Linked DNA regions of Ciceribacter thiooxidans. The protein of the gene in region 1 interacts with the protein of each later gene in a pairwise test. Links are inferred from orthologs where the notes say so. Each region holds a gene or a part of one and is shown on either strand. Other genes may lie near its edges. The genes, in order: H4I97_RS00500 and nuoG.

Evidence for each region.
Region 2: the proteins of H4I97_RS00500 (region 1) and nuoG interact in binary tests that used the Escherichia coli proteins (3 or more experiments, as listed by UniProt). The link is inferred for Ciceribacter thiooxidans from one-to-one orthologs.

The regions. Positions count from the first base shown.
Region 1 is NZ_CP059896.1:116,577-119,641, forward strand. What follows is about bases 32-2,779. They hold H4I97_RS00500 (formate dehydrogenase subunit gamma), read left to right. Parts: upstream 32-1,039; coding sequence 1,040-1,519; downstream 1,520-2,779. Other genes in these bases: H4I97_RS00495 (LysR family transcriptional regulator), read left to right, coding at 32-836; H4I97_RS00505 (formate dehydrogenase beta subunit), read left to right, coding at 1,516-2,779. Outside these bases: more of H4I97_RS00495, read left to right, coding at 1-31; more of H4I97_RS00505, read left to right, coding at 2,780-3,065. UniProt on the Escherichia coli protein: NDH-1 shuttles electrons from NADH, via FMN and iron-sulfur (Fe-S) centers, to quinones in the respiratory chain. The immediate electron acceptor for the enzyme in this species is believed to be ubiquinone.
Region 2 is NZ_CP059896.1:2,038,936-2,042,239, forward strand. What follows is about bases 205-3,191. They hold nuoG (NADH-quinone oxidoreductase subunit NuoG), read right to left. Parts: upstream 2,746-3,191; coding sequence 664-2,745; downstream 205-663. Other genes in these bases: nuoH (NADH-quinone oxidoreductase subunit NuoH), read right to left, coding at 205-651; H4I97_RS09825 (NADH-quinone oxidoreductase subunit E), read right to left, coding at 2,928-3,191. In the rest of the region: more of nuoH, read right to left, coding at 1-204; more of H4I97_RS09825, read right to left, coding at 3,192-3,304. UniProt on the Escherichia coli protein: NDH-1 shuttles electrons from NADH, via FMN and iron-sulfur (Fe-S) centers, to quinones in the respiratory chain. The immediate electron acceptor for the enzyme in this species is believed to be ubiquinone.

The DNA.
Region 1 (3,065 bases):
CGGCCGAGGAGTGCGGGATTTCGCAGCCTACGCTTTCGGCCGCCATTCGCCAGCTCGAAGATCAGCTCGGAGTGGTTTTGGTCCAGCGCGGTTCCCGTTTTCAGGGGTTGACGCCGGAAGGACAGCGTGTGCTCGAATGGGCGCGTCGCATCGTCGGCGACACCCGGACGATGCGTGAGGAGATGCGGGCCGCCCGTCACGGGTTGGCCGGACATGTCCGGATCGCAGCCATTCCGACAGCGCTCGCCATAGTCCCGAAGATTACGGAGCCCTTCCAGGTCAAACACCCGGATGTGACCTTCTCTGTGATTTCTAGGACATCACTGCAGGTCCTGAGCCAGCTCGAGAACTTCGAGGTCGATATTGGCATCACCTATCTCGACAACGAACCGCTTGGCCGCGTCAGTATGGTGCCGCTCTATGCGGAGCGCTACCACCTCATCACGGCCTCGGACTCGCCACTGGCCGATCGCGAAACTGTGACCTGGCGCGAGGTTGCCGATCTTCGGCTTTGTCTATTGACCGCGGACATGCAGAACCGTCGCATCATCAATCAGCATATGGCCGAAGCAGGCGTTGTGCCGCAGCCTACGCTCGAATCAAACTCAATGATCGTGCTCTTCTCGCATATCCGCACCGGACGATGGGCCTCGATCATGCCGAAGAACGTTGCGGAATCCTTCGGTTTTTCCGCCGGTATCCGAATGATTCCTCTCGTGGAGCCGGAGGCGGAGCATGTCGTCGGTCTTGTCGCGCAGCATCGTGAGCCGTTCACCCCGCTCGTTTCAGCCTTGCTGCACGAAGGCCGCAGGCTGGCGGAGGTCGAAGCGTTTTGATAGTTTTTATCTATCGATCAACGAAACACCATTATTGACCCCGACGCCCCCAGTCGGCGATCCTTGCTGCTATAATCAGCGGACAGCGAAGGTTTCCGGTCTCGCGCACTGAGCAGCAAAGCTACTGAACAGAAGACCGGCACGCCCAAACGGTTCAACACGACCCGCTGAAGCCATTTCGTGTCGGTTTGGGAGGACTGATCATGAATATACGGTCATCGGTGGATGACATCTTGTCTCGCACGAGTGCGATCGTCGAAGAGCACAAGCGTTCGGAAGGGCCCTTGCTGCCAATCTTGCATGCGGTCCAGGAAGCGTTTGGCTTCATTCCGGAAGATGCAAAGCCACTCATTGCGCAAGCCCTCAATCTTTCACGCGCCGAAGTACATGGCGTCGTTTCCTTCTACCACGATTTCCGTTCGGAACCTTCCGGTCGGCATGTGCTCAAGCTCTGTCGCGGAGAGGCGTGCCAGTCGATGGGGGCGGACCGGCTTGCGGATGAGTTGAAACGGCTGCTCGACGTGGAGTGGGGTGGCACGACGGCGGACGGTGCTGTGACCGTCGAGCCGGTTTTCTGTCTGGGCTTATGCGCCTGTGCGCCATCGGCCATGCTCGATGGTCAGGTGCATGGCCGGCTGGACGGCGAAAGCTGCGCTGCACTGATCGCGGAGGTGCGCCGATGACCATAACCGTTTTCGTCCCCTGTGATGCTGCCGCCCTTGCGGTGGGCGCAGACAAGGTTGCCGCGGCGATTTCCCGCGAGATCGAAGCGCGCGGTGTCGACGCCCGCGTCGTTCGCAACGGTTCTCGCGGGCTTCTCTGGCTTGAACCGATGGTGGAAGTCAGAACCGAGCATGGACGCATCGCCTACGGGCCGGTAACGCCGGGCGACGTACCGGAACTGTTTGCTGCGGATTTCCTGCGGGGAGGAGCGCATCCGCTGTGTCAGGGACGGACCAGAGACATTCCGTTCCTGCGCAATCAGACGCGCCTCACCTTTGCCCGTTGCGGTGTCACCGATCCCCTGTCGCTCGATGACTTCCGCGCCTATAGCGGCCTCAAGGGGCTCGAAAAGGCGCTGGCGATGTCTCCCGGCGAAATCGTTGCCGCGGTCACCGAGAGCGGCTTGCGCGGCCGCGGTGGCGCGGGCTTCCCGACCGGCATCAAGTGGAAGACGGTTCTGGATGCCCCGGGCACGACGAAATACATCGTCTGCAATGCCGACGAGGGAGATTCCGGAACGTTTTCGGACCGCATGGTCATGGAAGGCGATCCGTTCATGCTGATCGAAGGCATGATCATCGCCGGGATGGCAACCGGTGCGACCAAGGGGTACATCTACACCCGGTCCGAGTATCCGCACGCCATCGAGACGATGCGACGGGCGATTACGATCGCTCGGGAGGCAAATCTTCTCGGTCCCTCCATCCTCGGGTCCGGCCGGGCCTTCGACCTGGACGTTCGCGAAGGCGCGGGCGCCTATGTCTGCGGCGAGGAGACGTCCCTGCTGAACAGCCTCGAAGGCAAGCGCGGGATCGTCAGGGCAAAGCCGCCGCTACCGGCCCTGCAAGGGCTCTTCGGCTGTCCGACGGTGGTGAACAATGTGATCTCGCTGGCGTCCGTTCCCGTCATTCTTGACCGTGGACCGGCCTTTTATCGGGATTTCGGCGTCGGCCGCTCCCATGGCACGATCCCTATCCAGCTTGCGGGTAACGTCAAGCACGGTGGCCTCTATGAGACGGCATTCGGCCTTTCGCTCGGCGAAATCGTCAACGATATCGGCGGGGGCACCTTGAGCGGGCGTCCGGTCAAGGCCGTGCAGGTCGGCGGCCCACTCGGAGCCTACTTCCCGCCCTCGCTTTTCGATACGGTCTTCGACTACGAGGCCTTTGCCGCTCGCGACGGTCTCATCGGGCACGCGGGTATCGTCGTTTTCGACGACACCGTCGACATGCTGAAGCAGGCGCGTTTCGCCATGGAGTTCTGCGCGATCGAAAGTTGCGGCAAGTGCACACCTTGTCGGATCGGCTCGACACGTGGCGTCGAAACGGTCGACCGGATCGCGCATGGTATCGAGCCGGAGCAGAATAAGGCGTTGCTGGGCGATCTCTGCAACACGATGAAGTTCGGCTCGCTCTGTGCGCTCGGCGGCTTCACGCCCTACCCGGTGATGAGTGCGCTTAAGCACTTTCCGGAGGATTTCGCGCCGGCGCCCGTAAAGGAGGCTGC
Region 2 (3,304 bases), 1.9 Mb from region 1 along the record:
CGCCGAGATGAAGAAGACGATGAACATCGGGAACAGCGCCAGCCAGTGCCAGTCGAGGAAGGAGCTCGGCATGCCGAGCATGGTGCCAATACCGTCCTTCTGGGCATAGACGATGTCCGAGAGATTGAGCGAACCGACGCAAAGCAGGACGGTGACGATCACGAAGCCGATCGAGACTTCATAAGACACCATCTGCGCTGCCGAGCGCAGCGCGCCGAGGAACGGATACTTCGAGTTCGAAGCCCAGCCGCCCATGATGATGCCGTAGACTTCGAGCGAGGAGATCGCGAAGACGTAGAGGATGCCGACATTGATGTTGGCGATCACCCAGCCGTCGGCGAGCGGCACGACCGCCCAGGTGGCGAGTGCCAGCATCACGGCAACGAGCGGCGCGAGTAGGAAAACGCCCTTGTTGGAGCCGGCCGGAATGACCGGTTCCTTGAAGACGAATTTCAGCAGGTCGGCGAAGGACTGGAAGAGACCCCACGGACCGACGACGTTCGGACCGCGGCGCATCTGCACGGCTGCCCAGATCTTGCGGTCGGCAAGCAGGACATAGGCAATGAACAGCAGCAGGGCGACCAGCAGCAGCAGCGACTGGGCGATCATGATGGCCGCCGGCCAGACATAGGTTGAAACGAAAGAATCCATGTTCCCCTGCCCTTACTCTGCCGCAGCCTTGAAATTGTTGCGGGCCAATGCCGAGCATTCGGCCATCACGGCCGAAGCACGCGCGATCGGGTTCGTCAAATAGAAGTCTTTGATCGGTGACGCAAACCCGGATTTGGTCATCTGCCCGGCTTTTTTCGCAAGCGCGGCAATTTCGTCACCCGAACCTGTCGCGATCTCGTCAATCTCGGCGAAATGCGGGTAAGCGGCATGGAGCTTGGCGCGAAGGGCCTGCAGTGAGTCGAACGGCAGCTTCTTGCCGAGCACGTCGGAAAGGGCGCGGATGATGGCCCAGTCCTCGCGGGCCTCGCCCGGCGCGAAGCCGGCGCGGTTGCCCATTTGGACGCGACCCTCGGTGTTGACCCAGATGCCGGACTTTTCCGTATAGGCGGCACCCGGCAGGATGACGTCGGCGCTGTGTGCACCGGCATCGCCGTGGCTGCCGATATAGACGGTGAACGTCGACCCCTTCTTGCCGAAGTCGAGCTCGTCGGCGCCGAGCAGGAAGAGCACGTCCATCGAGCCCAGCATGGCGACGGCGGACGTACCGTTCGCACCCGGCACGAAGCCGAGGTCGAGGCCACCGACGCGAGCGGCAGCGGTGTGCAGGACGGAAAGGCCGTTCCATTCCGGCGAGACGGCTCCGACGGCGGTCGCGAGCTTTGCGACGTTTGCGAGGACGGCGGCACCGTCTTCACCGGCGAGAGCCCCCTGCCCTACGATGATCATCGGGGCCTTGGCATTTTTCAGCGCATCGACGAAGGCGCCCTTGCCGGCGACGAGGTCGGCGAGCGTCTCGGAGCCTGCACCGAGGTAGTCGTACTGGTAGCGCAGTTCGCCGGCTTCCCCGATCACGCCAATCGGGAAGCCGCCGCGGCGCCAGCGCTTGCGGATGCGGGCGTTGAGGACAGCCGCTTCGAAGCGCGGATTGGCGCCGACGATGAGCAGCGCGTCAGCAGCTTCGATGCCTTCGATCGTCGGGTTGAAGATATAGGTTGAGCGGCCGAGCGACGGATCGAGGGCGGCACCGTCCTGGCGACAATCGAGATTGGTCGAGCCGAGAGAGGTAACGAGCTCCTTCAACGCGTACATTTCCTCGACCGATGCGAGATCGCCGGCGATCGCGCCGATCTTGTCGGCGGTGGTCGCGGCAACGGCGGCCTTGACAGCGGCAAATGCCTCGCTCCAGGTCGCCAGCTGAAGGCGGCCGTCACGGCGGACATAGGGCCGGTCGAGGCGCTGGGTCTTCAGGCCGTCCCAGATGAAGCGGCTCTTGTCGGAAATCCACTCTTCGTTGATCGCCTCGTTGACGCGCGGCATGATGCGCATGACTTCGCGACCGCGGGTGTCGACGCGGATGGCCGAGCCGAGCGCGTCCATGACGTCGATCGATTCGGTCTTGCCGAGTTCCCACGGACGGGCGGTGAAGGAGAACGGCTTCGAGGTCAGTGCGCCGACCGGGCAGAGATCAATGACGTTGCCCTGCAACTCAGAGGTCATCGCCTGCTCGAGATAGGTGGTGATCTCGGCATCCTCGCCACGGCCGATCAGGCCGAGTTCGGCGATGCCGGCGACTTCGGTGGTGAAGCGGACGCAGCGCGTGCAGTGGATGCAGCGGTTCATCACGGTCTTGACGAGCGGGCCGATATACTTGTCCTCGACGGCGCGCTTGTTTTCCGTATAGCGCGAGCTGTCGACGCCGAAGGCCATCGCCTGGTCCTGCAGGTCGCATTCGCCGCCCTGGTCGCAGATCGGGCAATCGAGCGGATGGTTGATCAGCAGGAACTCCATCACGCCTTCGCGGGCCTTCTTGACCATCGGCGTGTTGGTGAAGACTTCCGGCAGCTCGCCGTTCGGGCCGCCGCGGATATCGCGCACGCCCATGGCGCAGGAGGCCGCCGGCTTCGGCGGGCCGCCCTTCACCTCGACGAGGCACATACGGCAATTGCCGGCAACCGACAGCCGTTCATGGAAACAAAAGCGCGGGACTTCGGCGCCGGCTTCCTCGCACGCCTGCAGCAGCGTGAAATGATCCGGGACTTCGATCTCTTTACCGTCGACTTTCAGCTTTGCCATATTCGCCTTCCTGCCTCACGCATAGTGCGCATTGCACCGCAGCTTTCGCAGCGGCAAGCGGAACCGGCCAACCTGCATTGGCTCGTCCCCGCCGTTTAATTCCTCTCCCCGACTCCGCTTGACGAAGCCGAAGATATTGACCTTCGCAAACCGCGGACCGCCCTGCAGGGTCGTCCCGATTCCTATTTCCTGCCCCGCGCCAACTTGCGGGCTTGACCTGCCCAGTCGTCGCGGACGGCGCGGCCGTCCAGACCGATCGCCTGATCGAGCGCTTCGAGATCCGCAGCATCGAGCGCTGCGAGATCCGCAAAAAGCCGAATGCCGCGACCGTTCAGCACCTGCTCGAGCTTCGGGCCGATGCCTTCGATCCGCTTCAGGTCGTCGACCTTGCCCTTCGCCTTTGTCGGCCTTGCGGCCGCCGCCGGCTTCTCCGCAGCCGCCACCTTGCCGGTGTCGGAGGACTTAACCGCCGTCGCCTTGCGCGCAGCAGGCCTCGCCTGTGTGGTTCCAGTCTTTGCCGACGCAGTCGTGGGCCGCGGCGCACGCTTCGGCACGGCAC